4 regions of the Plantactinospora sp. CNZ320 genome follow, and region 3 is predicted to be linked to each of the others. Evidence: riboswitches for the same ligand, from Rfam matches in the RefSeq annotation. Region 3 holds a riboswitch; each other region holds the start of a gene.
What was found. A riboswitch is a leader RNA that binds a small molecule or an ion and turns the genes downstream of it on or off. The one in region 3 is predicted to bind cyclic di-AMP.
Positions count from the first base shown of each region.

Region 1: it holds a riboswitch for cyclic di-AMP, as region 3 does, so the genes downstream of both, CLT71_RS22900 (C40 family peptidase) here and CLT71_RS00305 (C39 family peptidase) in region 3, are expected to answer to the same signal.
Region 2: it holds a riboswitch for cyclic di-AMP, as region 3 does, so the genes downstream of both, CLT71_RS13390 (coiled-coil domain-containing protein) here and CLT71_RS00305 (C39 family peptidase) in region 3, are expected to answer to the same signal.
Region 4: it holds a riboswitch for cyclic di-AMP, as region 3 does, so the genes downstream of both, CLT71_RS19340 (VldE C-terminal domain-containing protein) here and CLT71_RS00305 (C39 family peptidase) in region 3, are expected to answer to the same signal.

Region 1 is NZ_PJMP01000001.1:5,151,428-5,157,162, forward strand. It holds gene CLT71_RS22895 (peptidoglycan recognition protein family protein) at 1-1,625, opposite strand, end outside; cyclic di-AMP (ydaO/yuaA leader) riboswitch at 1,912-2,052, shown strand; gene CLT71_RS22900 (C40 family peptidase) at 2,065-3,105, shown strand; gene dcd (dCTP deaminase) at 3,226-3,804, opposite strand; gene CLT71_RS22910 (pyridoxamine 5'-phosphate oxidase family protein) at 3,915-4,499, shown strand; gene CLT71_RS22915 (zinc metalloprotease) at 4,501-5,502, opposite strand; tRNA gene CLT71_RS22920 (tRNA-Gly) at 5,715-5,735, shown strand, end outside.
Region 2 is NZ_PJMP01000001.1:3,057,344-3,065,698, forward strand. It holds gene CLT71_RS13380 (ABC transporter permease) at 1-1,345, shown strand, start outside; gene CLT71_RS13385 (cation diffusion facilitator family transporter) at 1,429-2,343, shown strand; cyclic di-AMP (ydaO/yuaA leader) riboswitch at 2,592-2,719, shown strand; gene CLT71_RS13390 (coiled-coil domain-containing protein) at 2,726-3,829, shown strand; gene CLT71_RS13395 (cellulose-binding domain-containing protein) at 3,902-5,143, opposite strand; gene CLT71_RS13400 (YnfA family protein) at 5,352-5,684, shown strand; gene CLT71_RS13405 (carbohydrate-binding module family 20 domain-containing protein) at 5,688-6,317, shown strand; gene CLT71_RS13410 (DUF2269 domain-containing protein) at 6,505-6,993, shown strand; gene CLT71_RS13415 (1-phosphofructokinase family hexose kinase) at 7,032-8,009, shown strand; gene surE (5'/3'-nucleotidase SurE) at 8,032-8,355, shown strand, end outside.
Region 3 is NZ_PJMP01000001.1:70,467-78,821, reverse strand. It holds gene CLT71_RS00325 (bifunctional cytidylyltransferase/SDR family oxidoreductase) at 1-874, shown strand, start outside; gene CLT71_RS00320 (CDP-glycerol glycerophosphotransferase family protein) at 927-2,630, shown strand; gene CLT71_RS00315 (GNAT family N-acetyltransferase) at 2,678-3,466, shown strand; gene CLT71_RS00310 (hypothetical protein) at 3,591-4,148, shown strand; gene CLT71_RS00305 (C39 family peptidase) at 4,282-5,145, opposite strand; cyclic di-AMP (ydaO/yuaA leader) riboswitch at 5,512-5,656, opposite strand; gene mdlC (benzoylformate decarboxylase) at 5,913-7,514, shown strand; gene CLT71_RS00295 (hypothetical protein) at 7,887-8,355, shown strand, end outside.
Region 4 is NZ_PJMP01000001.1:4,353,365-4,361,719, reverse strand. It holds gene CLT71_RS19355 (serine hydrolase domain-containing protein) at 1-127, shown strand, start outside; gene CLT71_RS19350 (response regulator transcription factor) at 192-887, shown strand; gene CLT71_RS19345 (sensor histidine kinase) at 880-1,998, shown strand; gene CLT71_RS19340 (VldE C-terminal domain-containing protein) at 2,049-3,077, opposite strand; cyclic di-AMP (ydaO/yuaA leader) riboswitch at 3,081-3,211, opposite strand; gene CLT71_RS19335 (phospholipase D-like domain-containing protein) at 3,438-6,080, shown strand; gene CLT71_RS19330 (ABC transporter permease subunit) at 6,467-7,420, shown strand; gene CLT71_RS19325 (ABC transporter ATP-binding protein) at 7,459-8,250, shown strand; gene CLT71_RS19320 (ABC transporter permease) at 8,247-8,355, shown strand, end outside.

The DNA.
Region 1 (5,735 bases), 5.1 Mb from region 3:
GTCCAGTCGCCCTGCCGGCCGGCGAGCGCGTAGGTCTGCCCGGCCGAGGCCCGCGCGCCGTGGTCGGAGATGTGCATGGTGTTCGGGGTGCCGTCCGGGCGCAGTGCGATGTCGTTCACCAGCGGCGCGTCGGCGGCCGGCGCGCTGCGCAGGATCACCGACGACGATCCACGGGACGGGCAGGGCACACCGGCGCTCTGGCAGCCGGTGAAGGCCGGCCGGTTGGTGGCGAAGTCCGGGTCGATGGTGACCAGTCCGGCGACCGGGGTGCCGACGCCCCGGAACGGCGCCCTGAGCAGGTCGAAGTAGTGCGACCAGTCCCAGTACGGGCCGGGGTCCCAGTGCATGCCGCGCACGTTCGCCGGCAGGATGCCGGGTACGTTGTCGTGCCCGATGATGTGGTTGCGGTCCAGCGGGACGTCGTACCGGGCGGCGAGGTAGCGGACCAGCTTGGCCGAGGTCCGGTACATCGCCTCGGTGTACCAGGTGCCCTGGGCGGCGTACCCCTCGTGTTCGAGACCGATCGCCTTGGCGTTGACGTACCAGTTGCCGGCGTGCCAGGCCACGTCCTTGCCCTTGATGTGCTGCGCGATGTGCCCGTCCGCCGAGCGGAGCGTGTACTGCCAGCTCACGTAGGTCGGGTCCTGCACCAGCCGCAGCGTGGTGTCGTAGCTGCCCTCGGTGTCGTGGATGACGATGTATTCGATCTTCTGCCGGGCGGGCCGGTCGGAGAGGTCGTGGTTGCCGTAGTCGCCGTCCCCGAACTCCTGGTAGGGGGCGGGGATCCACTCGCAGGAGATGTCGCGCGGGCACTCCAGCCCGTCCGGGCGGGGCCTGCCGGGCAGGCCGAGCCGGTCCAGCCAGGAGCGCTGCGGGGCGAGGTCGGGGTGGCCGGGCAGGGTGATCCGGTGGCCGTCGTCGGTGGTCCGGCTGGCACCCTCGGCGATGGTCCGGTACACCTCGTCGGCGAAGGCGGCCGCGGCGTCGGCGCGGTCGCTGCCGGCGTACCGGGCCACCGCGCCGTACCAGGCCGCCGGGTCGCTGGTCCGGCCCGTCGGCGCGGCCAGCTCCTGCTGGTACGACGCCAGCAGCGCCGCCCCGCCCCGGATGTTCGCCGCCGGTTCGGTGCGGAGCGCCTGCTCGTCGGCTCCGGTGAGCGCGACGGCAGCGTCCAGGGTCTGCCCGCCGGGCGGCGCGTCGGCGGTGTCCTGGGTCTGTCCGCCGGGCGGCGCGTCGGTGCTTCGGTCGACGTGTGGACCGGCGGGTCCGGTCGCCGGCCGGGCGGGTCTGGCCGGGTCACCGCGCCGGTCCTCGCCGTGCTCCGGGTGCTCCGTCGGCGTGTCGGCCAGCCCGGCGACGTCGGTGAGGTGCATCGGGCCGTACCCGCCGCTGGTGCTCGGGGTGCCGGCGTTGGTGTCCCAGCGGGATTCCAGATAGGAGACGCCGAGCAACACACTCTCGGGTACGCCGAACTCGGCCGCTGCCGCGGCGTACTCCTGTTGCCGGATGTCGGCGGAGGCGGAGGCGGCGGCCGGCGTGGGGCCGGCCGGCAGCAGCGCGGCGGTGCCGACGACTGCGACGCCGAGCGCGATTCTCCTGGTCAGCGGCTGTTTTGTGGGAAGCATCGAACCTCCATTAGCCGGGGGTGGGCCTGGTGATCACCCTCCACCCGGGACCGTTGTCGGTCAATACCTTCCGGCCAAGCTCCGCACAATGTAGAAATCTTTCACGTATACCGAGCGTGATCAGCGAGTTCGCGGCGTCGCCTCGATGAATCGAAGGCTCCCACCGTCAGCGACCGATCAAATACCTAACGAATCGACTCAGATCACGGGGTTGCGTTTGGATAACACCCTTCTCTAGTGTTGGGGACCGTCGAGCCGACGGCAGGCCGCCTGACCGGGTGGCGACGTCTCGACACCGCCGAATCGTCACACTCAGCGAACCGGGGACCCGAGCTTCATGGGGTGAATCCGCGTCTCACGCGGTAGGGCGACAATCTTCCCGCCCGAACCCGTCAGCTAACCCGGTAGGCGGGCTACGGAAGAAGGAGTACGGACCCCGGTGGCTCCCCCTGCCCCGCTGCGGTCGCAATCCCTCCGGTCGGTCTCCACCGACGCCGGGAAAGTGAAGCCGCGCCCTCGAAGGTCCATTCTCGCCATCGCGCTGACGGCCCTGGCCAGTGCCGCCGTGCTGTTCACCGGCACGACGCCGGCACTCGCCGAACCGTCGGTGGCCGAGATCGAACAGCAGATCGACACCGCCTGGCGGAAACTGGAACCGGTCGTCGAAAAGCACAACGCCACCCGGCAGGACCTGACCGCCAAGAAGAAGCAGGCCGCCGCACTGCAAAAGAAGATCGCCCCGCTCCAGGCGCAGATCGACGCCGCGATGAACCGGGTGAGCGACTTCGCAGTCGAGGCGTACAAGGGCGACAAGGCCTCGGCCGTCAACGCCCTGCTCACCACGAAGTCGCCGACCGCGCTGGTCGGTCAACTCTCGGTGCTCGACCAGTTCGCGCGGCAGCAGGCGCGCGAGGTGCAGACGGTCGTTGACCTCAAGAACAAGTACGCCGCCCAGAAGGCCCCGCTGGACCGGTTGGTCACCCAGTTGACCAAGACCGAGGCGGAGCTGGCCGCGAAGAAGAAGGAGATCGACGCCGAGGTCGACCGGCTACAGAAGCTGCGGATCCAGGCGTACGGGAACGGCTCCGCCGGCCCGCTGCGGCCCGCGCCCTGCCCGGCGACGTACCCCGGCGGCCCGGCCGGCCAGGCGGTCAAGTTCGCCTGCGCCCAGATCGGCAAGCCGTACAAGTGGGGTGCGGAAGGCCCCAGCTCGTACGACTGCTCCGGCCTGACCCTGGCCGCTTGGGCGAAGGGCGGCGTGTCGCTGCCGCACAACGCCCGGGCACAGCGTGGCCAGGTGAAGTCGGTCAGCCGCTCCGAGCTACGCCCCGGCGACCTCGTCTTCTACTACGCCGACCTCAGCCACGTCGGCATGTACGTCGGCGGCGGATGGATCGTGCACGCCTCCCGGGCCGGTGAGCCGGTGAAGATGAAGCGGATGGACGACGGCGAGATCCACAGCTTCGGCAGACCCGGCTGACGTCGCCCAGCCGACCGTGTCAACGGAAGAACCCCCGTCGCGCAAACTGCGGCGGGGGTTCCTCCGTTGGGGTCCGTTGGGGTCCGTGGCCGGCAGGCGTCGGGGTTCCGGTTGCCGCTTTCAGCGGGTGGGCCAGGTGCGCCAGTTCTGCCATGATCGGCTCGGGGTGGGGCCGCGCTGCCCCTGGTAACGCGAGCCGTAGACGGCCGACCCGTACGGGTGGGCGGACGGCGACGAGAGCCGGAAGATGCAGAGCTGGCCGATCTTCATCCCGGGCCAGAGCCGGATCGGCAGGTTGGCCACGTTCGACAGCTCCAGCGTGACGTGCCCGGAGAACCCGGGGTCGATGAAGCCGGCGGTCGAGTGGGTGAGCAGGCCGAGCCGGCCCAAACTGGATTTTCCTTCGAGCCGGCCCGCGAGCTGGTCGCCGAGCGAGATCACCTCAAGGGTGGAGGCGAGCACGAACTCACCCGGGTGCAGCACGAACGGTTCGCCGTCCGGCACGTCGACGAGCGAGGTCAACTCGTCCTGCTGCACCGCCGGGTCGATGTGCGTGTAGAGGTGGTTGTTGAAGACCCGGAAGAGCCGGTCCAGGCGTACGTCGATGCTCGACGGCTGCACCAGCGCGGGCTCGAACGGCTCCAGCGCGAGCGTGCCCGCCTTGATCTCGATCACTAGGTCGTGGTCGGAGAGCAGCACCGGATCACCTTAGCGGTCGAGCGGAGCCGACCGGCCACGACCTGGCCGATGGGTGGGATGAGGGTGGGATCGGGGTAGGTGATCGAACATGTGTTCGATAGAATGTGGCCATGGCATCCTGGTCCGAATTCGCCTCTGACGAGCCCCGACTCGCCGACGCGATCCGCGTTCTCATCCAGCAGTACGGTCCGGGTCTCGGCTACCTGGCGACCGTGCGCGCCGACGGTGGGCCGCGGGTGCACCCGGTGTCCCCGGTCATCACCGACGAGGGACTCTTCTGTTTCGTCGTCGACTCCCCGAAGCGGCGCGACCTCGAACGGGACGGGCGCTACGCGCTGCACTCCTTCCCGCCCGAGGACAGCGACGACGAGGCCTACGTCGCCGGTCGGGCCCGCCCGGTGACCGACCAGGCGCGGGTGGAACGGCTCGCCGGCAACCTGCGGGCCGCGCCGCAGGTCGACTGGCGGCTCTTCGAGTTCACCGTCGACGTGGCGATGGTGGCCCGGCACGGCAGCAACGGCGCCACCCCGCTCGCCGCCGGAGACCGGTCCGAGCGACCGGCGGTCCAGGTCTGGCTCGACCCGGCCGGCGCCGGCAACGTCGGCGTGGGCACCGCAGGCGGAGACACCGCCACCGGGCCGAGGCGACGCGGCCGGCGTCGGGCCGCCGAGGCGGAGCCGGTCCCGACACCCTGACCTACGGCTCCCGGAACGCCTTCCACGCCTTGAGCATCCGGAACATCTGACCGTACGTGAACTCGTACATGCAGGCGTCGACCGAGTAGTCCATGAAGTTGTGGATCGGGTCGAGGCCCGGTTTCGTCGTGCAGGTGTCCCGCCGCTCCGGGCAGCCGAAGGCCGGCTCCGCCTCGGCAGGCGTGTCGTAGACGTGGTCGCCCTGACCCGAGCAGCCCTGCTGGAAGGTGTGGTAGAGGTTCAGCCAGTGCCCGACCTCGTGAGTCGCCGTGTCACCCGCGTTGTACGGCGCAGCCGTGCCGCCCGGCAGTGACTCGGCGAGCACCACCACCCCGTCGTACGGGTCGAGTTCGCGTTCCGGGAAGGTGGCCCAGCCGAGCAACTCGTCGTCAAGCAATCCGGTGTAGATGTTCAGGGTGTGCTTGCCGCCGACCCGCAGCGCACGCTTCATCTGCGTCTCCGCCGGGCTCTCCGCCACGATCGGATACCAGGCCGGGTTGACCACCCGGTTCACCTTCTTCAACCTGAACTGGAACGGCGTCCAGGCTCCACCGGTACGCCCGGCGAAGGCGTCGTTCAGCACCTTCATCTGGGCGTGGATCAGGGACAGTGGGATGTTTCCGTCCGCCCGGGTCCGATTCTCGCTGACGACGTGGAACACCACGTCGATGGTGATCCTGAGCTTGCCCGGTACGCCGAGCGGCGCCACCCCGACCCGTTGCGCGTACGCCGAGTCGAGCGCCCGGTCCAGTTCGGCGGCCTCGCCCGGGGTCAGTTCGTTGGGCTCGGCAGCGTGCGGCACACCGGGCTTGGCCTTGGCGTTCGGCGCTGTGGTGTGGGGGTGGCCTCTGGTTGTCTCGGCGCAGCCCGGTTCGGCGGATTGTCCGGCCGAGCCCGGAGGTGCCGCCACCGCCGGGCCGGCCGCGAGCAGCAGGACGAGAAACGAGCTCGCCATGCCGGTCATGCCGGAACGCGACGACAACCGCAGTCCACGAAACGCCATTGCCACACCCTTTGCCTTCGGAGAGTTGCTCTGCAATGACGCAGAGACATAGTTGCAGGTGAGGCGGAGGTTACTAGCCGTGGCCGATGTTGCAAACGAGGCGGCGCGGCGTGGTTCGCGCGGGATCCGAAGGGGTGACAGAGCGCTCGGAGCCGTAGCTGGGGGAGGGTGAGTGCATGATCGGACCGGACCGGGTACAGTGGGGTCCGCTCGCGGGTGTAGTTCAATGGCAG
Region 2 (8,355 bases), 3.0 Mb from region 3:
CCGGCGCGGCCGTACCCGGATCGCTGTCGCGCTCGGCCTGGCCGGGGTCGGCGGGCTGGCCGTACTCGTCGGGTTGCCGTTGGCCTTTCCCGGGTTGCCGCTGGTGCTCGGCGGCGGCATGGTCGCCTTCCTCGGCGCGGTGGTCGCGGCCCCGCTGCTGGTCCCCCGGGCGGTCCGGCTGGTCGGCTGGCTGCCGGCCCGGCTCTTCGGTCCGGTGGTACGGCTGGCCGTGGTCAACGCCCGACGCGATCCCCGGCGGGCGGCGGCGACCAGCACCGCCCTGACCATCGGGGTGGCCCTGATGGCGATGTTCAGCGTGCTGCTGGCGACCGCCCGGGAGCAGGCCGGACGGGAGCTGTCCGAGAACTTCCCGGTCGACTTCGTGCTGGACCGGGTCCGCACCGACGGCTCGCCGACGGCGGTACGCGGCCCGCTGCCACCCGGGCTGGCCCAGCGGCTGCGCCCCGATCCGGCGTTCGGCACCGTCGCCGAGGTACGCCTGGCCAACTCGCCGCTGAACGCACGGATCCGGATCTGGGCGGTGCCGCCGGAGCGGCTGCACGGGCCGGTACGTCCCGAGGTGACCGCCGGCAGCCTGGCCGGGCTGGTGCCGGGGACGGTGGCGGTGAGCCGGCAGTTCGCCGCCGACCGGGGCGTCGGGGTCGGTGACCGGATCGCCCTCGGGCTCGGCCCACCGGCCCCGTTGACAGTGGTGGCGGTCTACGACGACTCCCCGGTCGACGGTGCCGCCCTGGTCTCCTGGACGTCGTTCACCGCCGCGTACGGCCCCGGGGAGCCGGACCGGCTGCTGGTCGACCTCGCCCCGGGGGTGTCGACGGCGGCGGGCCGGCAGGCGCTGGACGCGGCCCTGGCCGACCAGCCGGCGGTCCGGGTACGCGGCCTCGCCGACCAGGCCGACGCGCTCGCCCGTACCCTCGACGAGCTGTTGGGGATCTTCGCCGCCCTGCTCGGCATGTCGGTGCTGATCGCCGTGCTGGGCATCGGCAACACGCTCGCGCTCTCGGTGGTCGAACGCCGCCGCGAGTCGGCGACGGTCCGGGCGCTGGGCCTGTCCCGCCGGCAGCTGGCCGCCATGCTGCTGACCGAGGCGGCGCTGGCCGGCGCGGTAGGTGCACTGGCCGGGATCGCCCTCGGCGTCGGCCTCGGCTGGACGGCGGCACTGGGGCTGATCCGCGGGTACGGGCACGGATTGCCGGCCGTACCCGTCGGTCAGCTCGCCCTCTGCGCCGCGCTGGCCGCCTCGGCGGGGGTGCTGGCCAGCCTGCCGCCGGCCCGGCGGGCCGCCCGGGCGCCGATCGCGGCCACCCTGGCCGACGAGGGATAGCCGGTCCCGCCGTTTTCCGGCTGGGACGACCCCACGGCCCGGCAGTATCGACAGCGGGGGTGACCGGGACGGAGGGAGCGGCGTTGGGGGCCGGGCACGACCACGGGGGGCGGTTGACCTGGGCGGCAGAGCAGCACCGGGGGCGGCTCTGGGCGGCCTTCGGGCTGCTCGCCGTCCTGATGGTGGTCGAGACGGTCGCCGCGCTGGCCACCGGCTCGCTGGCGCTGCTCTCCGACGCCGGGCACATGTTCACCGACGTGCTCGGGATCGGGATGGCACTGGCCGCGATCACGGCGGCCCGGCGGGCGGTCGGCGACCCGCAGCGGACCTTCGGCCTCTACCGCCTGGAGGTGCTGGCGGCGCTGGCCAACGCGGTACTGCTGTTCGGGGTGGCGCTCTACGTGCTGGTCGAGGCGGTACGCCGGTTCGACGACCCGCCCCGGGTCGCGGCCGGTCCGATGCTCGTGGTCGCCACGCTCGGCCTGCTGGCCAACGCCGCCGCCTTCGGCCTGCTCCGGGCCGGTGCGCGGGAGAGCATCAACCTGCGCGGCGCATATCTGGAGGTACTCGGGGACCTGCTCAACTCGGTGGGAGTGATCGTCGCCGCCGTGGTGATCATCCTGACCGGCTGGCGCTGGGCGGATCCGATCGTGGCCCTGGCGGTCGGGCTGTTCATCCTGCCCCGCACCTGGCGACTCGGCCGCAGCGCCGTACGGATCCTGGTGCAGGCCGCGCCCGAGCACCTCGACGTGGCCGCCGTACGCACCCGGCTGGCCGGGGTACCCGGCGTCTGCGACGTACACGACCTGCACGTCTGGACCCTCACCTCCGGGATGGAGGTGGCCTCGGCGCACCTGAGGCTGGACCGCGACGCGGAGGTGGGTACCGTACTCGCCGCGGCCCGGTCGGCGCTGCGCGAGGACTTCCACATCTCGCACGCCACGCTCCAGGTCGAGCCGAACACCGCGCCCGGGGGCTGCGGCCCCACCGACTGGTGACCACCGAGCACGCCGCGTGACATCGCGGTCGGCCGGCGACCCTCGCACACCTGCCCCGCCAGCCGTCGAGACTCACCGATAGTTAGCGGCATCTTAAGTTTTGAGGCTGCGTCGGCCAGCTTTGTCCGGATACATCCGCCCAACTCGGAAAATCGCGAATCCGGCTCCGACAACGCCACGTGTCCCCGGCGAACGACTGCCGGTAAGCTCGGCTCCGGTCTCCGCCGGGCGGCGCCCTCCGGCGCCTGCGGGGACCGTCGCCTAATCGCACGCGCGAGCCGGGGAACCACGTACCAGGGGTGTATCCGCGCCAGCGGTAGGGATCTTCCGTCCCGAACCCGTCAGCTAACCCGGTCGGCGGCTGACGGAAGGACATTGTCATATGCCGTTCCTGGCACCCACCCGACAGGCTCCGGCGTCCGCGCGGAGCGCCACGAGACCGCACCGGAAGGTCGCGACCACAGCGGTCGTCGCCCTCGGCATGGTCCTCGCGGCGCTCGGCGGCGCACCCGCGCAGGCGGCACCGGAGTACGCGACCCCCGGGGCGCTGGCCGCGGCACCCGGCGGCGACGACATCGACGGAGGCACGGACAGCCTGCGCGAGCAACTCCAGACCGCCAGCAAGGGCTATCTGACCGCCAAGAACAAGTTGGACAACTCCGTCAAGCGGCAGAAGGAACTGAACCAGCAGCTCGCCGAGCTGCGTACCGAGGTGGCGACCCGGAGCGAACGGGTCGCCGAGATGGGCAACATGGCGTACCGGACCGGTCGGCTCGGCCAGGTCTCCGCACTGCTGAACAGTGGATCTCCGACCAGCCTGGTGGACCGGGCCGCCGCACTCGACACGATCTCGGCGAACGAGAGCCGGGAACTGCGCGGGCTGCGGGAGAGCCTGGACAAGGAGACCCAGGCCAAGGCCGCGCTCGACAAGGAAATCGGCGAGCAGCGCAAGCAGGTCGAGGTGATGGAGACCCGCAAGAAGCAGGCCGAACGGGCGCTTGCGGCGGCGAACAACAGCGGCGGCGCCGCCGCCGGGATCAGCGGCAGCGGGGGCGGGTCGGCGCGACCGGCACCCCGTAACGCCGACGGCTCCTGGCCGGACGAGTCGTGCAGTCTCAACGACCCGACCACAAGTGGCTGCATCACCGCGCGCACCCTGCACGCGTTGAAGCAGGCCCAGGCGGCCGGCTTCACCCGGTTCGTCTCCTGCTTCCGCAGCGGAGGCAGCGGCGAGCACCCGAAGGGTCAGGCGTGTGACTTCGCCGCCCAGAAGAACGGGTTCGGCGGAGTGGCGACCGGCGGCGACCGGACGTACGGCAACAACCTGGCGGCGTACTACGTGCGCAACGCCGATCGACTGGGTGTGCTGTACGTGATCTGGTTCAAGCAGATCTGGCTGCCGAGCAGTGGTTGGAAGACGTACAACGGGGGCAACGGTGACCCGTCCAGCGATCACACCAACCACGTACACCTGTCGATGCACTGATCGACCGCACCGCACCATCGCGAACCGCCGGCACCGCCCGCCACCCCTGGGCAGTGCCGGCGGTTCCCGCTATCAGCAGCCGATCCGGGTCGAGCCGAGCGCCACGTCGTCGAACCAGAGCGTGTTCGCGCCCTCGCCGTAGCTCTCCCAGCCCAGCCGCAGGTCGGTCAGGTTGGGCCGCCAGTTGGCCCGGTTGTACCACTGCCCATCGACATCGTGCGTCGGCGTACCGTCGGCGGTCAGCCCGGTCACCGCGGTCCCGTTGACCCAGGTGGAGAGCCGGCCCTGCGCGCCGTCCACCATGAACTCCAGGCAGGTCCACTCGTTGACCGGCAGCGGCGCGCTGAGTGCGACACCGTTCGGGCTCTGCTCCGGCAGGGTGGCGTCGTCGGACGCGCGGTTCCATTGCAGGGCGCGGTTCTGCCCGCCCATCCGCAGGTCACGGTTGCCGTCGGCCGCGTCCCGCATGGCCAGGAAGGTCACGTGCGAGGTCGGCAGTGCCGTGGTGTGCCGGACCCAGAGCCTGGCGTACCGCACCGCCCCGACGCTGCCCAGATCGCGGGTCGAGCCGACGAAGACGTGGTTGCAGTAGCCGACGGCACCGTTGATGCGTACCGAGCGGGTGCCCTGGTGCGCGACCGAGGTGTCGATGCTGGCGGTGCCGCTGCCCGAGCAGTCCGGGTAGCTGACGGTCCAGTCGCCCGACGGCGCCGTACCGGTCTGGTTCTCGAAGCCGTCGCAGAGCACCGCGCCGCCGCAGCCGCTCGGCGGCGGAGTGGTCGGCGGTACGGTCGGTGGTGGTGTCAGCGTCGGCGGCACGCTGGTCGGCGGAGTAGTCGGCGGCCTGGTGGTCGGCGGCGCCGTGCTCGGCGGGGTGGTCGGTTCGGCACCGTTGCACGGTTCACCGTTCAGGGTGAACCCGCTCGGTGCCGCCGAACTGGCGGCATAGCTGCCCTGGACGCCGAACTCGGTGGAGCCGCCGGCCGGCAGCGAACCGTTCCAGGCCACGTTCCGGGCGGTGACCGTCGCGCCGGACTGGGTGACCTGGGCGTTCCAACTGTTGGTGATGCGCTGGTCGCCACCGTAGGTCCAGGTCACGGTCCAGCCGTTGACCGGGGTGTCTCCGGCGGTGACCCGGACGGCGGCGGTGAAGCCTCCGGTCCACTGGTTGGCCGTGTAGTTGACCAGGCAGCCGGCGGCGGCCTGTGCGGTCGACGTCGGCCCGGTGCCGAGCACGGCAGCGCTGCTCGCGGCGATCGCGGTCACCGTGGCCAGGGCCAGGGAGACGCGACGGTACGGTGCGGAGATCCGCATGGGAGTTCCTCTCGGACGACTGCCGGCCCGTCGCCGCCCTGGCGCGTGCCGGCGGTGCTGTTACGACAACGAGTGACCGACTCCCGGGATCACCGAGCCGTCACCGGACCGGCCAGCCCGTACCGGTGGTGTGACGGCGCCGACCAAGCTTAGAGACAGCCATCGATGCAAGCAACCGGCGCAGTCGCCGACCAGCAACAATGGCGAGGTGACGATCACCCGCTCGCTGCTGCTGTTCCTGCTCGCCGCCGTTGCCGAGATCGGCGGTGCCTGGCTGGTCTGGCAGGGCGTACGCGAGAACCGCGGCCTGCTCTTCATCGCCGCCGGCATGCTGGCGCTGGCCGGGTACGGCTTCGTCGCGGCGTTCCAGCCCGACCCGCACTTCGGCCGGGTGCTCGCCGCGTACGGCGGGATCTTCGTGGCCGGCTCGCTCGGCTGGGCGGTACTCGTCGACGGGTTCCGCCCGGACCGCTACGACCTGACCGGCGCCGCCATCTGCCTGGTCGGGGTAGCCGTCATCATGTACGCCCCACGCGGATGAAAGTTGTGCAAGGACCGGACGACGAGTCACCGGCACCGGAGCTGCGACAACGGCCCTGACCCTCGATCCGGGGCAGCGATCTCTGCAAACCGAACCCGCTCGAAACCAACCGAACCATCACAGATATCCACGTTCCAGACCAGCCTGCCGGCCGGCACCTACTGCGACGTGCTGGCCGGCGACTTCAGCGGCGGCTCCTGCACGGGTACGACGTACCAGGTCGACACCGCCGGCCGGGTCACCGCGACAGTACCCGCGAACGGTGCCCTGGCGCTGCACGTGAACGCGCGGACCTCGGGTGGCGGCCCGGGCCCGACCCCGACGGGCGGCTCCTGCCCGAGCGTCGCCACCAGTTTCGCGGTGACCGCGACGACGGTCTGGGGCGAGAACGTCTACGTCACCGGCAACGTTCCGGCGCTCGGCAACTGGAACCCGGCGAACGGCGTGCCGCTCTCCTCGGCCGGCTATCCGGTCTGGCGCGCGACTGTCGACCTGCCGGCCGGCACGGCGGTGCAGTACAAGTACGTCAAGCGCAACGGCGGCCAGGTGGTCTGGGAGAGCGACCCGAACCGGACCCGGAGCACGCCGTCCAGCACCCCCTGCACCGCGAGCTGGACCGACACCTGGCGCTGAGCCCCTCGGCCGGAGTGAGGTGTCGGTTCGTGATGGTGCCAGGGTGTCACCGTGGTGACACCCTGGCACCTCGCGCGAGGGACTACCTGGCGCCGGCCCGGGGCGCCGGCTGTACGTCGAGGCGCGTATCCGGGCGGTCGACACCGGCACGACGTCCGGGCGGCGTCCCGACGGCAGCATCACTGCCATGACGCTCTCCCCGCCCTGGCGAAAAGCCCTGCTCACCCTGCACGTGGTCACTGCTGTTGGCTGGTTGGGGGTCGACCTGGTGCTGCTGACCCTCGGCGTGGCCGGGGCGGGTGGTGCCGACCCCGAGGTGGTCTATCCGGCGATGGCCCTGGTCGGGCAGACCGTCTTCGTACCGCTGAGCGTGCTGGCCTGGCTGGTCGGCGTCGCCAGCGCGCTGCTCACCCCCTGGGGCCTGGTCAGGCACCGGTGGGTACTGGTCAAGTTGGTGATCACCACCGTGATGGTCGGTGCGGTGCTCTTCGCGCTGCGGCCGAGCCTCCAGGCGGCCGAACTCGGCGCGGCGACCCCGCCGGACGCCCGGCAGGGACTGCTGGCGGCGCCGATCGTCTCCAGCTCTCTGCTGGTGGTCGCCACCCTGCTCTCCACCTACAAACCGTGGGGACGCCGGGTCCGCTCCAGGGTGGGGATCGTGTCGACACGCCGGTGAGCTGCATAAACAGCGGGCTACCAGGGAACCTAACGGGCATGAGCGGACATGTCATGGTTTTTGCCCCGGACCCCCAGTTGACGGTCACGATAGACCAGCCCGCCGACGAGACCGAGATCCACCTGCATCCGGGCGGCCAGGGGGTGTGGCAGGCTCGGATGATCAAGTGTCTGGGCGTGCCCGTGGTGCTCTGCGCCGGGCTCGGCGGCGAGATCGGACAGGTCCTCGAACCGCTGCTCGCCGGCGAGGGAGTCGACCTCCGGGTGATCCACCGGGAGTCCAGCAGCGGCGGCTACGTGCACGACCGGCGGGACGGCAAGCGCCACGAGATCGCCTCGGTGCCGGGCCACCCGCTCGCCCGGCACGAACTCGACGAGCTCTACAACCTCGCGCTCAGCGAGGGACTCGGCGCCGAGGTGAGCATCCTCAGCGGTCCCGGCCACCCCTCGCTGATCGCGCCGGACATCTACCGCAGGCTCGCCGCCGACCTCGGGCACAACGGCAGTCGGGTGGTCGCCGACCTCTCCGGCCAGCACCTGGCGGCCGTGCTCGACAGCGGTGTGTCGGTGCTCAAGGTCAGCCACGAGGAACTGCTCCGGGACGGCCTGGCCAGCGACGACAGCGAGGCGGAACTGCTCCGGGTGATCCAGGCCCTGCACGCGCGGGGAGCCGAGTCGGTGGTGGTCAGCCGGGCCGAGGAACCGGCCCTGGTGCTGATCGACGGCGAGGTGGCCCAGCTCGACATGCCCCGGCTGGAGGTGGCGGACCCGCGCGGCGCCGGTGACTCGATGACCGCCGGGGTGGCGGCGATACTGGCGCAGGGCGGCGACCTCCGGCTGGCGATCCGGACCGGGGCGGCGGCGGGCGCGCTCAACGTCACCCGGCACGGGCTCGGCACCGGCCGGCCGGACGCGATCGCCGGCCTGGTCGACCGGGTGACCCTGGCGCCGATGCAGGTGGACCGGCAGGATCGGTTGACCCCTGACGAGTTGGCGCACCGGACGACGAAGTCGTGACGATCCGGGTACTGGTCACGGCATGACGATTCGGGTACTTGTCACCAACGACGACGGCATCGGTGCTCCCGGGCTGCGCTGGCTGGCGCGTACGGCTGTGGAACGGGGACTGGACGTGGTGGTGGCCGCCCCGAGCGAGGAGGCCAGTGGCGCGAGTGCCGCGATGAGTGCGGTGGAGCGGGACGGCCGGGTCGTCGTCGAGGAGCATCCGATCGAGGAACTACCTGGCGTGCCGGCGTACGGGGTGGCCGGCTCACCGGCACTGATCACGCTGATCGCCCTGCACGAGGCGTTCGGGCCGCCGCCCACGGTGGTGCTCTCCGGGATCAACCGGGGCGCCAACGCC
Region 3 (8,355 bases):
CCAGCTCGCCGCCGCCCAGGCGCCCCGGCTGGTCGACGAGCGGGCGTACGTCGAGGAGCTGAGCGGCCGGACGGTGGTGGTCTTCGGCGGCAGCGAGGGCATCGGCCAGCGGCTGGCCGAGGTCGCCCGGGGCTACGGGGCGGACGTCTTCCCGGTCAGCAGGTCGAGCACCGGCACCCACGTGGAGCGGGGCGAGGACGTCGCCGCCGCACTGCGCGCCGCGTTCGAGGCGACCGGCCGGATCGACCACGTGGTGGTGACCGCCGGGCTGCTCCGGATGGGCGCGCTCGCCGAGATGGACGAGGCGACAATCGCGCACATGCTCCAGGTCAACCTGGTCGCCCCGGTGGACATCGCCCGGCAGGCACTGCCCTACCTGCGGCAGACCAGGGGTCAACTGCTGCTCTACACCTCCAGCTCCTACACCCGGGGCCGGGCCCGGTACGCCCTCTACTCCGCCACCAAGGCCGCCGTGGTCAACCTCACCCAGGCGCTCGCCGACGAGTGGTCGGAATTCGGCGTACGGGTGAACTGCGTCAACCCCGAGCGGACCGCGACCCCGATGCGGACCCGGGCGTTCGGGGAGGAGCCGGAGCACACCCTGCTGGCGGCCGACACGGTGGCCCGGGTCTCCCTCGACGTACTGCTCTCCGGGCTGACCGGCCAGGTGGTCGACGTACGCCGCTCCCCCGGTGATCCGGTTGCCGAGCCGGCCGCCCAGCCCGGAGCGGTCGACGCCGCCGAGCCGACCGTCGCCGAGCCGAACGGCCGGTCCGCCGAACAGGGCGGCTCCGAGCCGGAGGCCGGGCTCGGCCGGATCGGCCGGCAACGCTCCAACCACCTGGTGCCGCCGCCCCGGGTCGGCACCCCCTAGCCAGGTCCCGCACCGTCGGGGCCGCCGTCGCACGATCCGAGGAAGGAAGCGCATGCGTGGCGATCTGGTCAGGAAACTGACCATCCGGTGTCTGAGTGCCGGCCTGGCCGTGTTGTCCTTCCTGGTCCTCGCCCTCACCTCGGCCGAACTGCTCGGCCTCGCCCTGGCGGCGGCCGGTGCGCTCTCGGTCTGGCTGGAGCGTCGGGTCAACCCCCGCGCCGACCTGGTCGCCGAACCGGTGCTGCTGACCGCCGGAATCCTGGTCGGCTACGCACACCGGGTGCCCGGATCCGGGTGGCACCAGGTGGCGCTGGCGCTCACCGGGGCGGCCCTGCTCGGGCTGACCCTGGCCGAGCGGCCGCTGCGCGACGCCGCCGAGTTGGAGGTGCGCTCGGCCAACCTCGGCGTACGGTCGTCGCCGCTGCTCGTCGTCGACCGGCTCGGACCGGCGGTGCTGGTCCTGCTGGTGCTGCTCGCCGGCAGCGCCGCGTTCACCCTGCCGGTCTGGCCCGCCCTGGTGCTCACCGTGCTGGTCGGCGCGGGCGCCGCGGTCGGCGCGGTCGGGCCGATCGCGCTGCGCCGGCTGCGACCCTCCGGCGGGCAGAGCGCGGTCACCCAGGCACTGCGCCGGCACCAGCCGGAGTTCCTGCTCTACTTCTCCGCGCCGCCCGGCTCGGAATACCAGGTCATGATGTGGCTGCCGTACCTGGAGCGGATCGGCCGCCCGTTCCTGGTGCTGCTGCGGGAGCCGAACTTCCTGCCGGCGATCTCGGCCGCCACCAGCGCACCGGTGGTGGTCTGCCCGACGCCGCGCTCGATCGACGAGGCGATCGTGCCGAGCCTGCGGGTGGCGTTCTATGTCAACCACGGCGCGAAGAACAGCCACTGCATCCGGTTCGCGCATCTGACGCACATCCAGTTGCACCACGGCGACAGCGACAAGGCACCGAGCGCCAACCCGGTCTCCGCGATCTTCGACCGGATCTTCGTGGCCGGGCAGGCGGCGATCGACAGGTACGCCCGCAACGGCGTGACGATCCCCCGGGAGAAGTTCGCCATCGTCGGCCGCCCGCAGGTGGAGTCGATCGAGGTACGCCGGGAGCCGATCCGGAACCGGGCCGACAAGGTGGTGCTCTACACGCCGACCTGGACCGGGCACAACGCCGACGTCGACCACTGCTCGCTGCCGGTGGGCGAGACCCTGGTCCGCCGGCTGCTGGACCGGGGCGTGACGGTGATCCTCCGGGCCCACCCCTACACCTCGCAGAACCCGGCCTCGGCCCGGCAACTGGCCCGGATCGAGCAGCTTCTCGCCGAGCATCGGGCGAGCACGGGACGGCGGCACGTCTTCGGTGCCGACGCGGCGAAGAAGATGAGCCTGGTCGACTGCGTCAACGCCTCCGACGCGCTGGTCTCGGACGTCTCGGCGGTGATCTCCGACTACCTCTACTCGGGCAAGCCGTACGCGGTCACGGACCGGGTCGGCGAGGGCGAGCGGTTCGTCGAGGGCTTCCCGCTGGCCGGTTCGGGCTACGTACTGGACTCGCAGATGTCCAATCTGGACGACGTACTCGACCGGTTGCTGGAGAGCGATCCGTTGGCCGAGGTGCGGTGGCGGACCCGTACCCGCTATCTCGGTGACTTCCCGGAGCAGCAGTACGCCGACGGCTTCCTCGACGAGGCCCGGCGGCAGTTGGACGGCACCGGGAGCGCAGCGCAGTCCGTACCGTCGCCCCGCCCCGCGCCGGTGCCCTGATCGGCCGCTGCCGATCGCGGGTGCTGTGCCATGATGCGTCGGTGACGATGATCAGGACCAGCCACGACCGGAACGAACTGGCCGGCCTGCTGCGCCGCGACCCGCACCTGCACGCGTACGAACTCGGCGACCTCGACGACTTCTACTGGCCGTACACCACCTGGTATCGGCGCGACGACGCGGTGGCCCTGCTATATCACGGTCTGTCCACTCCGGTGCTGCTGGCGCTGCACCGCTCACCGGCGGTGCTGACCGGACTGCTCACCGATCTGCTCCCGCTGCTGCCCCGGCACTTCGAGGCGCACCTCTGCGCCGGCGGCGAGGCGGTGCTGGCCCGGGAGTACCCGCTGCGGTCACGCGGTGCGCACCTGAAGATGGCGCTCACCGACCCGGACCGGCTGGCCCGGGTGGCGCCCGGTGGCGAGGTGCTCACCGAGGCCGACGTACCGGAACTGATCGCCTTCTACCGTGCCGCCTATCCGGGCAACTGGTTCGATCCCCGGCTGGTCGAGACCGGACACTACCTCGGGCTGCGCCGGGACGGGGAACTGGCCGCCGTCGCCGGGGTGCACGTCTGGTCGCCGCGATACCGGGTGGCCGCGCTGGGCAACGTGACGACGGCTCCGGCGTACCGGGGGCAGGGGCTGGCCAGCACCGTGGTGGCGACGCTCTGCCGACGGCTGCTGGAGACCGTCGACGCGGTGGCGCTCAACGTCGAGGCGGAGAACACGGCAGCCTACAAGCTCTACGACCGGCTCGGCTTCACCCCGGTCGCCGAGTACACCGAGTACGTCGTCGGCGAGCCAGCGCCCGCCCCGGACGTCAGTCCTCTTTGAACCGCGACCGAGCCGGGGCCGGTACGACCGGTGCCGGCGAGGGCCTTGTCATCGGTGCCCGCCCCGGGCACCATGTCAACGTTCTGGAAAGCCCACCCACCGATCTGTCGCCGAGGAGGCGCCGGTGCTCGAGGAGTTCATGGGCATTCCCGCCCACCCGTTCCTGGTCCATGCGGCGGTGGTCTTCGTGCCACTGCTCGCGCTGAGCGCGGTCGGGTACGCCTTCCTTCCGTTCGTCCGCCCGCACCTGCGCTGGGTGCTGGGACTGCTCGCGGTCGCCACCCCGCTCGCCGCGCTGATGGCGAAGCTCTCCGGCGACCGTTTCCTGGCCCGGCTGGAGTCCCGCAACCGGGTCAGCCCGGAGTACGTGCCGAGGCTGGCGGAGCACCAGGGTCTCGGCACCAACACCCTGTACGCGACGATCGCGCTCGGGGTGCTCGCCCTGGCGCTTGTCCTCCTGGTCAAGCCCCGGGGCACCGCCGCGCCGGCGACGGGTGGCGTCGAGGGTGGCCAGGGAAGTGGCGAGGACGGTGCGGACCGTGCCCCCGCCGCGACCGGCAAGGGATCGCCGGTGCTGACCCTGGTGCTCGGGATCCTCTCCCTGGCTGCGGCCGGGATCAGCCTGTACTACGTCTTCCGCACCGGTGACACGGGCGCGCAGGCGGTCTGGCAGGGCCAGTGACCCGTACCTGACCGAGGCCGGGCGCCCAACCGTTGGTGACGACGACGCCGGCCCGCCCCACATCCCCGTCGGCAAGGACGGGTGGGTGGGTCGGGCCGGCGTCGTCGGTGTTGCTACCGGCGGAGAGGGCGGATCAGGACGAGTAGCCCCGGGTCGCCGTCCAGTGCGCCAGGTCGATGGTGGTCATCCAGTAGTTGCTGTCCGCGCCCGGGATGGCCGGGTCGGCGATCTTCACCGTACGGCCGTCGTCGCGGTAGCCGACAACCGTCACGTAGTGGCCGCCGGGGTAGCTGTGCCAGCCACCGGCGAGGTCGGTGGCCGAGCCGGCGATGTTGACGACCACTGCGTACCCGCTGGTGACGGCGTGCACGACGTCGGCCTGGAGCTGGTCCATCTGGGCCGGGGTGGCCGAGCCGCCGGGGATGGCGGTGGTGCGGTAGAAGTCGGTACCGATGATCTTGTTCAGTACCCGGGTGGTGTCCTGGGCCGAGTTCGTGCCGCTCATCGTGGTGCCGAGGTCGGCGGCGACGGCGTCCTGGCTGGGCTGCTTGTCCCGGACGGTAAGGGCGATCCGGGTGGCGGCCGGGCCGCAGTACCAGCCGTTGATCTGGGCCTGGAACTGGTAGTCCAGCAGCTTCGACTCCGGGGGCGCCGGGGGCTTGCTCGGGGTCGCGGCCGGGGTCGTCTTAGCCGCCTTGCTGGCCGCCGCCGTGGCCGGCGCGGTGCTGGCCGGCTGGGTCGGGGTCGCCGGTGCGATCGTACCCGGTGCGGTCGTCTGCGGTGCGGTGGTGACAGCCGCTCCGGCCTGACCCGCCGCCGGTGCGCCGACTTCGGCGACGGCGACGGTCGAGGTGTCCGGTGCCTCCGCCGAGTCGGTCGAGGCCAGTACGACCCCGCTGGACGCGGCGGCGGCGAGCACCGCCGCGGAGGCGAGCGCGAGCCGGTTACGCCGGCCCGAAATGACGGTCCTGAACCGCCGGTTGATTGCGTGCTTCAACGTTGTCCTCCAGAGGAAATGCGCGTCATCGCCACCGGGGGGGCAGGGAGTGACGCGACCTTTCTTTCGCTGCGGGGAATGCGACGCGTTATCGCACGCAATCGCACGAGACCGATCCGCCGACTGGCATTCGCCGGGACGGATCCAGGGTGCACCGAGCGGTCTCACCGAAAAGTGCCGGCCAGTGCGACCGCGGGGTGCTCGCGCGTCGACGACTTCCGCGTCAGAGACCGCTATCGGGCCAGGTTGGGGCGGCGGCCGGGGACGGGGTGGTCCGGGACGGTCGCGACGGCCGGAAGCGGCGGCGCGATGCAGCGAGTGAACTGGGGGGATGGGCGGAGGCCCGGGTGGTGCCGCACGAACAGCTACTCCTTCCGACACCGCCTACCGGGTTAGCTGACGGATTCGGGCGGGAAGGGCCGCCCTACCACGGGCCGATGTGGCTCGCGGATTCACCCCAGATAACTGTGGGTCCCCGGCTCGTTACGTAACGACTCGGCGGGTCCGCTCCGGTGTCACCCGTACGGCGACCAAGGGGCCGGACCAGACGCGCCGACATTACTGGCCGACTTCTGCCGTTGCCAACCCCACTGAACAGCGAAAACAGTGACTCACAGCGCGATCGGGACAGCGCCGGCCGAGTCTCCGGGCCGGCAGCCGACCGGTGGATAAACCAGCATGATCATGTACGCGTACGGTATGACGGAAATGACCGGCTTACCCCGGTGGCTCGAACGTGGGACAAGGACTCCAGGAGGCTCCTTCCGATGACAACGGTGCACGAAGCTACCTACCACCTGCTCCGTTCCCTCGGCCTGACCACCCTGTTCGGCAACCCCGGCTCCACCGAGGAGCCATTCCTGAAGAACTTTCCGGCCGACTTCACCTACGTCCTGGCCCTCCAGGAGGCCTCCGCGGTCGCGATGGCGGACGGCTACGCACAGGCCAGCGGCCGGCCGGTGCACGTCAACCTGCACACCGCCCCCGGCACCGGAAACGGGATGGGCAGCCTCGTCACCGCCTGGCACAACAAGACGCCAATGATCGTGACCGCCGGCCAGCAGACCCGGACGATGAACCTGTCCGAGCCGATGCTGACAAATGTGCGCCCCACCCAACTCCCCGAGCCGTACGTCAAATGGAGTCACGAGCCGCTGCGCGCGCAGGACATTCCCGAGGCGTTCATGCGGGCGCTCGCCACCGCCGTACAGCCGCCGGCCGGGCCGGTCTACCTCTCCCTGCCGCTCGACGACTGGGACGAACCCGCCAACGGCACCGCGCCGATCCGCCGGGTCAGCACCCGGGTCGCTCCCGACCCGGTGGAACTGGACCGGTTCGCCGAGATCCTGGCGGCCAGCCAGCAACCCATGCTGGTGATCGGCTCGGGCGTCGACCGCAGTGGCGGCTGGGCCGAGGCGATCGCCCTCGCCGAGCGGAGCCGGGCACCCGTCTGGCAGCCGCCGTTCGCGGACCGGGTCGGCTTCCCGCAGGACCACCCGCAGTTCCAGGGCCTGCTGCCACCGGCGATCGGACCGCTGGCCGAGAAACTGGTCGGCCACGACACCGTCCTGGTAATCGGTGCCCCGGTGTTCCGTTACTACCCGTACGTCCCGGGACGGCGAGGTTACCTGCCGGAGGGCACCCGGCTGCTGCACGTCACCGACGATCCGGCCGAGGCGGCCCGGGCACCTGTCGGCGACAGCCTCGTCGGTGACATGACGCTGGCCTGCGCCGGGCTGGCCGAACGGCTGCCGGCCACCGACCGGCCGCTGCCGCCACCCCGTCCCGCCGCGCCGGACGCGGCGGCCGGCACCCCGCTGACCCCGGAGGCGCTCTTCGGTGCGCTCGCCGCCGAATGGCCGGCCGACGGGATCGTGGTCCCCGAATCCCCTTCCAACCTCAGCGTGCTGCACCGGCAACTGACAATCACCCGGCCGGGTTCGTACTTCAAGATGGCCAGCGGTGGCCTGGGCTTCGCGCTGCCGGCGGCGGTCGGCATCGCACTCGCCCAGCGGGACACCCGACAGCATCGGCCGGTGGTGGCGGTGATCGGGGACGGCTCGTTCCAGTACTCGCCCCAGGCGCTCTGGACCGCCGCCCAGCACCGGCTGCCGGTCGTCTTCGTGGTGCCGGTCAACGAGGCGTACGGAGTGTTGAAGGCCTTCGCCCAACTTGAGGACGCACAGGGAGTACCCGGACTGGACCTGCCCGGCCTGGACATTCCGAGCATCGCGCGCGGCTATGGCTGCACCGCCCACCAGGTCGAGTCGGTCGACGAGTTCCGGACTGCGTTCCGGGCCGCGCTCGGTGCGGAGGGCCCGACCGTGCTCGCCGTACCGATCACCCGGGACGTCGCCCCGCTGCTCTGATCACCCGTCGCCCGAATCCGGACGGCGGGCTCTGGACGGCACATATCCCGTTTGGGTGTGGTGCCACCATGTCACCTTGGTGGCTTGGTGGCACCACGCTCATGGGGGGACATGCTCCCCCCGCCGGGCTCGGGCTGGGAATGCCGGCCGCCGGCCGGTCGTTACATCTCGCGTACGGCTGAGTAGCACCGCCTGTGAGCTGGGCTGGTGGCCGGGCCGCCGGGAATGATCCGGGGCCTGCGGTCGTTACATATGGTGTTCGCCTGAGTACCAGCACCCCCCGTGCGTGTGAGCCGGGCGAACGATCTTTTCTCCAATGGCACCCCGTGTCCCCCTGTGGGGTGTTCATCCCCGATTGGAAGGTGGACCATCGTGAACACGACTCTGTTCAGCCGATGGCTTCCGGCCGTCGCGCAGACTTCTCTGGTTCGTAGGACCGCTCTGGGTGTTGCTGGTCTGGCGTTCGTCGGTGGCGCTGTCGCCGGCCCCGCCGTGGCCGCGCAGGCTGCTCCGGAGCATGCCGGTTCGCCGGTGTCGCAGTCGGTGATGCAGGCCGACAAGCCCGACAAGGGCAAGAACGACAAGGGTGACAAGGGCAAGGGTGACAAGGGCAAGGATCGTAAGGGTGGTAAGCCGTCGCGGGACAGGCTTGTGCCGCGTGGTGTGCAGGGTGAGCAGTCGCGGATTCCGTTGTCGGATGAGCAGTCGGACAATGTGCGGGCGATTGTGAAGGCGACGAAGAAGGCGGGTATGGATGAGCGTGCCGCGGTGATCGCGGTGGGTACCAGCCTGCAGGAGTCGAAGTTGGAGAACCTGGGTCATCTGGGTGCGCGTAACGACC
Region 4 (8,355 bases), 4.3 Mb from region 3:
CTACCCGGACACCGGCTGGGTCGGCGTCATCCTCGCCAACCGCGACGACGTGCCGTTGGTGGAGATGATCGGACGGGAGACCCAGGCCATCACCGGAGCCGCGCCCGGCGACGGGGGCGGTGGCTGAGCCGGCCCGGCGACCGACGCGAAGGATGGATGACCGTATCTTCCGCTGATCGTAGGGTCCAGGGATGCGCGTACTGATCGTGGAGGACGAGCCCCACCTGGCCGAAGCCGTCCAGGACGGCCTGCGGCTGGAGGCGATCTCCGCCGACATCGCCAGCGACGGTGTGGCCGCCCTGGAACGGCTGAGCGTCAACTCCTACGACATCGCGATCCTCGACCGCGACATCCCCGGACCCTCCGGTGACGAGATCGCCCGACGCATCGTCGCCTCCGGCAGCGGCATCCCGATCCTGATGCTCACCGCCGCCGACCGGATCGACGACAAGACCTCGGGATTCGAACTCGGCGCCGACGACTATCTGACCAAGCCCTTCGAGTTTCAGGAACTCGTACTCCGGATCAGGGCGCTCGACCGTAGGCGCGCCCACCGCCGGCCTCCCGTGCGGGAGATCGCGGGTCTGCGTCTGGATCCGTTCCGCCGCGAGGTCTACCGCGACGGCCGCTACGTCGCGCTCACCCGGAAGCAGTTCGCCGTGCTCGAGGTGCTCGTCGCGGCCGAGGGAGGTGTGGTCAGCGCGGAGGAACTCCTGGAGCGGGCCTGGGACGAGAACGCCGACCCGTTCACCAACGCCGTACGCATCACCGTCTCGGCACTGCGCAAACGGCTCGGCGTACCCGGGATCATCGCCACGGTGCCCGGGGTCGGCTACCGCATCGACACAGCACGCGGCGCGGTGCCCGAGAGGGAAGACCGTGGATAGGGCAGCCGGCCTGAGTGTCCGGCTCAAACTCACCCTCAGCTACGCCGGATTCCTCATCGTCGCGGGTGTCCTGCTGCTCGGCACCGTGTGGGTCTTCCTCCTGCGTTACGTACCCGACCCACCACACAGGGATTTCGACCGCGACCCATCCGGCTTCCGCGCACCGGTCCTGCAAAGTCCCACCCGCGACGACCTCCTGCAGGCCTTCGCTCCACGGGCGGCCCAGGTGCTGGTGTTCCTGCTGGTGTTCGGACTCGTGGGAGGGTGGATCGCCGCCGGCCGGATGCTCACCCCGCTCACCCGCATCACCGAGGCCGCCCGCCTGGTCAGCAACGGATCGCTCGCACACCGGATTCGGTTACCGGGCCGCAGGGACGAGTTCCGGGAACTCGCCGACACCTTCGACATCATGCTCGCGCGGCTCCAAGCACACGTCGTCGCGCAGGAGAGATTCGCCGCCAACGCGTCCCACGAACTGCGCACCCCGCTCGCCATCTCGCAAACGCTGCTCGACGTCGCCCGTAACGACCCCGGGCGGGACCGGGACGAACTCATCCAACGGCTGCACGCCGCCAACACGCGGGCGATCAACCTCACCGAGGCACTCCTGCTGCTCAGCCGGGGCGACCGCGGAAACCTCCCCCGGGAGAGCGTCGACCTCTCCCTCGTCGCCGAGGAGGCCGTCGAAACGCTGCTTCCCTTCGCCGAACAGCGCCGGACCACTGTGGACGTCACCGGCGGGGTCGCCTGGACCAGCGGTTCCGCCGAACTCCTGCTGCGAATGGCGACGAACCTCGTGCAGAACGCCATCGTGCACAACCTGCCCGTGGACGGCACCGTGACTGTGCACACCGGGGCGTACGGCGACACCAGCGTGCTGCGGGTCGAGAACACCGGCCACCGGCTCCCACCCGAACTGCTGCCGACCCTCACCGAGCCCTTCCAGCGCGGCACGGAACGGGTACGCATCGACGGGCACCCCGGCGTCGGCCTCGGCCTGGCCATCGTGCACAGCATCGTCCGTGCCCACCACGGAACCCTCGACCTGGCCCCCGGCCCCGCCGGTGGGCTCCTCGTCACGGTCCGGCTGCCCGGGAGGCCGCGACCCTGACGCGGGTCCCTCGACCGAGCACCCACCGCCCTGACCGAGCGGCACTGCGGCTAGATCAGGGACAGGTGCACGTGGTTGGTGTGGTCGCTTGACGGGTCTCCGTGTGCGCCGCCGTACGACTTCCAGCCGGTCGTCGGCAACCAGATCTGCCGGTACCAGATCACGTACAGCACCCCGAGCCGGTCGGCGTTGCGGACGAAGAACGCGGCCAGGTTGTTGCCGTACGTCCGGTCGGCGCCGGTGGCGGCACCCCGGAAGCCGCCCGCCTCGGCGGAGAAGTCGCAGGCCCGCCCCTTCGGGTGCTCGTACGGCCCCCCGGGGCGGTAGCAGCCGGTGAACCGGGCGAAGCCGGCCCGACGCGCCTCGGTGTAGGCGTGCAGGGTGCGTGCCGTGACGCAGCCCGTGGTGGTCGGGTCGGGCTGGTCACACGCCTGCGGTGGCCAGGAGCCGTCGGTGGCGCGTGGCGCGGGCCGGGCCACCGGTGAACTGGCGCTGACGAACCCTCCGGTGGAGGCGCCGCCGACCTGGGCCAGCGCCCGCTCGGCGGCCTGCTTCTGGCGCAGCATGATGGCGAGTTGACGGCGCTCCTCGATCACCTCGGCGTCGAGCGCCCGCTTGGCTCGGGCGGCCCGCTCCCGGGCCTGGCCGAGCGCACGCAGTGCGTCGTTGTCCCGCAGGGCCACCGCCTCCAGGCCACGGGCCCGCTCCAGGAGTTCGTCGGCGGAGCCGCTGTGCAGCAGTACCAGCACCGGGCCGATCCGGCCGGTCTGGTACGCCGTCCGGGCCACCTGCTCGACCCGGGGCCGCAACTGCGCGATCCGTTCCTCGACCCGGCGTAGCTCGGCGGCGATCCTCGCCTGCCGGGCTTTCGCGTTGGCCAGGGCGTTCCTGGCCTGTAGGTAACCCCGGCCGGTCGATTCGAGCACGTCCCGCAGGAGCGGGGTGTCGCCTTCGTCGCCGAGGACGGCGGGGCTGTTCGCCTCCGCCACGCCGGGCCGGAAGGCCGCCCCGGCGAGCGCGCCGAACGTGGCGAGCAGGGCCAGGGCCAGCGGAAACCGCCGACGTGTGGATCCCGTCATGCATGTCCCTCCGTCGCCCGCCTACCGAGTTAGCTGACGGGTTCGGGACGGAACAAGTCCCTACCGCGGTTGCGGACTCACCCCACCTACCTGGGTCCCCGGCTCACCCGAAAGTGATTCGGCGGCGGTCACGCCGGCGCGGAGGGGTGCGCCACCGGGCGAAACCGGGGTCAGCCTACCTGATCAACTGGGTCGAACAGGTGGATTTCGCCGCGATCGGGCGTGGAAATTGCTTCAAGACCTGCCGGGCGCGGTCGGTGGCGGGCCGAACCGGCGGGGCGGAAATCGAGGGTGATCTTGGATACCCTGATCGGCCGCCGAGCTCTCGGTGGCTCTCTCGCCCTACAAGGGAGTACCCACATGCCTCGACGTCTCCGAGTGCTCCTGCTCGGCGTCATCGTCGCGGTCGGCTCGGTCACTCTGCCAGCCGCCCACGCCAACGCCGCTGTTGTGCCCGTCACCAGCGGGAACAGCACCGTGCTCTTCCTGCGGCCGAATCTCGACCCGGTGCCCGATGCCGTCTACGCGACCCCCGACCCCGGCCGGAACGGCGCGCACTTCCTGCCGTACCAGACCCCCGGGCTCCGGGACCAGATCGCCGACCTGATCGCGCTGGCCACACCCGGCTCCACCGTGTACGGCTCGCTCTACACCTTCTCCGACCAGGGGATCACCGACAACCTGCTGGCGGCGCACGCCCGCGGCGTCAGGGTCCGGCTCATCATCGAGGCGTGCACCAGCGGCACCACCGCGTCCTGCGGGGCACAGTCCAACCAGGTGGGCCAGCTCGTCACCGGGTTGGGCGGCTACCGCGCCGGTGCCACCGGATCGTGGACCTGGCAGTGCCGCATCTCCTGCTCGTCCGGCGGGACGGGCATCAACCACAACAAGTTCTGGGTGTTCAGCGGGCTGTCGGACGGGCGTACCGACGTCACGGTGGTCAGCTCGGCCAACCCGACCAAGCCGCAGCAGCAGATGTGGCAGAACCAGGTGCGGGTGGACAACGACCCCGCGCTGGCCGACGCGTTCCGCAACTATGTCGGGCGCAAGCTCCTGGTCACCGGCACCGCGAAGTCGTACGAGCGCGGGCACGTCGACGCGGGCAGTACCCGGATCTGGTTCTCGCCCCGCGAGTCGCCGAGCGCCAGCGAGAGCACGACGATCGCGGCATCGTTCAACCCGCAGAGCAGCCGCTCCGACATCGTCGCCGCCGCCATCGACGACGTGCAGTGCTCGACCAGCAGCTCCGACGACATCATCCGGGTGGCGATGTGGGGTTTCCGGGCCGCCCGGCCCGAGGTGATCGACGCGCTGGGTGACAAGCAGGCCGCCGGATGCACCGTCGAGGTGGCCACCGGCGAGCACCAGGACGCGATGGCCGGCCTGACCGCACGCGGCATCGGCGTCTACGCGATGGACCCCGGCGGATGCCGGCAGTCGTTCTTCACGGTCGAGCCCGGCGTCAACGGCGAATGCTCCGACGGCAGCATCCACTCCAAGTACCTGCTGGTGCAGGGCGTGTCCCGCAAGGACAACCAGATGCACCGGTACGTCTACACCGGCACGCAGAACCTCACCAACGGTGCGTTGAGGAAGAACGACGAGACCTTCATGCGCCTCGACGACCCGTCCCTCTACAACGGATACGTCGCGGACTTCAACGCCATCAAGAACGCCGTGGTGACCATTTCGCCGAACCGGTACCCGGGGGCCAGATTCGCCACCGCGAACCTGCTGGCGACCGGTGACCAGTTCACCCCCGCGGTCGCCTCGACCCGGGACTCCGCAGGCCGGAACGTCACCGTGTCCGCGTTCGCCTCCGGCCGGGAGAGCGGGCTGAACAACGAAATCCGGTTGGGCCGGTTCGTCGACGGGGTCCTGCAGTCCGAAGTGGCCGTCCGGACCGGAGGCGGTACCAACTGGAACTACCGCACCCCGGACGTGGGCATCGCCGGCAACGGCGACGCGGTGGTGACCTGGGCCGACGACAGCAACGGCAACGGCGGGTACGAGATCCGGGCCCGCCGGGTCCGCCCGGACGGCACCATGGGCCCGGTGGTCAACGTGAACTCCATCGCCGACGGCGACCAGAGCGAGCCGTCGATCGCGGTGCTGCCCGACGGGCGGTACGCGGTGACCTGGCAGGACACCTCGACGGCCGGGGCCAGCTCCATCCGGTACGCCTCGTTCTCGGCGTCCGACGCCCGGCTCTCGCCGCTCACGGGCGGCTACGACGCCCCGGTCCAGGCCGTGGCCGGTGGCACCTACCGCAAGCCGGACGTGGCCGCCACCTCGACCGGCACGGTGGCCGTCGCCTGGGAGGACGACGAGGACGGCAACGGCGGGTACAGCATCCGGGCCAAGACCGGCACCCTGGCGGGTGCCTTCGGCGGCACCGTGGCGGTGCACACCGGCTCGCTCTCCGACGGCCAGCAGCGCGACCCGGCAGTGGCCATCGCCGACTCGGGTACCTGGTACGTCGCCTGGTACGACGGGCACACCGCCCGGACCGGTCAGGACGGCAACCCGCAGTCGCAGATCTACGTACGGGGATTCACCGGCTCCACGGCCACCTTCGCGGCCCGTACCGTCAGCGGCCCGATCTACAGGTGGAGCACCGGTGCCAACGGCGCCTACCAGGTCAGCGCGCAGACCCCGTACCAGTCGGACCGGGTGGGACGGCAGGCGCGCCCGGACATCGCGGTGGACGGCTCGGGCAACGCCGTGGTCACCTGGCAGGAGAGTGGCCAGGCGACCGGACTGACCAGTGCCAGCAGCGGCACCGAGGTCTGGGCCCGGGGGATCGGTCCGGACGGGACGAGCGGCAACAGGTTCCCGGAGAGCCGGCTGAGCGTCATCACCGCGAACCGTCAGGACCAGCCGGCGATCGGTTTGGACCCGACCGGGGTCTTCACGGTGGTCTACGCCGATGACTGGGACGGCAATGGCGGTACCCAGTTGAAGATCCGGTACGGGCTGCGCAACTGCGCCCAGACCTGCTGACCGCACCCGCCCGGACCGATCCCCGCGCCGCGCGGGGAGCACGGCCCGGGCGGGTGCCACCTGCCCGACCGCAGGCGTACCGACACCGCATGCCGGTGACGGACGGTGATCCAGTCGTCGCAGACCCAGCTCGATCGGGTCAGCTCTGATATTCGCCTCCGCTGCGGACCGCCGGCTGTCCCGGATCGGGCTCGGGGCCTCCCTCGCAGGTGAGCGGGGGTGGCGATGGCGCCAAATCGTGATTCGTCGGCGGGATCAAACCGTTGACGTGCCCTCGATCACGTCTCTATGGTGAACCACCAGTTCACTCAGTGATCCGATGCGGCAGGGTCAGCCGCCGGATCTCACGCCAGACGACGCTTCCGAGAGATTCGGAGAGTGCCTGCATGACCGCGACAAGAACCGCCACCGCCTCGGTGGTCGCCGAGGGTGGACCGGCCGGACCGGTGGACCGCGAGACTCCCCGCCGACCCGGCCGCCTCTCCGCCGTGAGCAGACGCGTGCGGAACGCCGCCGGGGCCGCGCTGGTCATCGTGGCGCTCGCCGGCGTCTGGGAGGGCTACAAGGCGTTGGGGCGTGCCGTCGGCGACGTCGTACCCGGCACCGGGGTCAAGTTCCCGGTGGCCACCGACGACCTTTCGATGCCGCACGTCTGGTCGATCATCGGGGCCCTGCTCGAACCGGCCCGACGGGGCGACCCGACGACGCTCGGCATGTATCTCCTCGGCGAGACCAGCGTGACACTGCGTGAGGCTTTCTACGGTCTGGTGGCGGGCTCGTCGCTCGGCCTGCTGCTGGCGGTTCTCTTCCTGCACGTGGTGCCGGTCAGCAAGGGACTGATGCCCTGGTTGGTGGCGTCGCAGACGGTACCGCTGGTGGCGATCGCCCCGATGATCGTGATCTGGGGTGGAAAGGCCGGCGCGCCACCCTGGGTGGCGGTGACCGGCATCGCCGCCTATCTCGCGTTCTTCCCGGTCACCATCAACACCCTGCGTGGCCTCAAGTCGCCGCCGAACGTCCAGTTGGAGTTCATGCGCAGCGTGGGCGCGGGCCGGTGGCAGGTGCTGGGGTGGCTGCGGGTCCCGGCCGCCCTGCCCTTCGTCTTCGCCGGGCTCCGGCTCGCCGCCACCGCGAGCGTGGTGGGCGCGATCGTGGGCGAACTCTCCGCCGGCACCGGCCGGGGAATCGGCCGGGCGATCCTCACCTTCGCCTACTACTACTCCAACGGTCCGGAGAACCTCTACGCGGCAGTGCTGGTCGCGGCGGCGGCCGGCATCGTCTTCGTGCAGTCCCTGGCGCTTCTTGAGCGCGTGGCACTACGCAACCGGCAGACCCGATGAACACCCCTTCCGCCTCACCAACACCTGGAGAGACGCTGATGTCTGAGGCCCCGATCATCTCCGTGCGAGGAGTCAGCAAGCAGTTCACCGGCGGTGACCGTACGGTGACGGCGCTCGAGGATATCGACCTGTCGATCAAGCGGGGCGAGTTCGTGTCCCTGTTGGGGCCGAGCGGCTGCGGCAAGAGCACCCTGCTGCGGGTCCTGGCGGACCTGACCGAGCCGACCAGCGGCACGGTGTCGCTGAACGGCAAGACGCCGGGCGCGGCCCGGACGGATCGGGACTACGGCATGGTCTTCCAGCAGGCCGGCCTCTTCGAGTGGCGTAGCGTGCAGCGCAACGTCGAGCTGCCGTTGCAGGTCGCCGGAGTGGACAAGCCGACCCGGCGGGCCAAGGCCCAGGAGATGCTGGAGCTGGTCCGCCTCACCGACTTCTCCGGACACTTCCCCTGGCAGCTCTCCGGTGGCATGCAGCAGCGGGTGGCGATCGCCCGCGCGCTCTCGGCCGACCCGGAGATCCTCTTCATGGACGAGCCGCTGGGCGCGCTCGACGAGATGAACCGGGAGCGGTTGCAGGGCGAACTGCTGCGGATCTGGTCGGACACCAGGACCACGGTCGTGTTCGTCACGCACAGCATCTCCGAGGCGGTGTTCCTGTCGTCACGCATCGTGGTGATGTCCGCGCGGCCCGGCCGCATCGCCGCCAGCATCGACGTCGACCTGCCGTACCCCCGGACGGCGGCGACCCGGACCACCGACGCGTTCTTCGCCAAGGTCACGGAGGTACGGACGGCGCTGCACGGCGTCCCGGCCGAGCAGGCGATCCGATGAGCACGACGCAACTGGCCCGGGGCGCCACGTCCGGTGCCGGCGTCCGGGCGATGGTGGGCCGGTTCCTGCCGGTCGTGATCACCGCGGTGGTGATCCTCGGCTCGT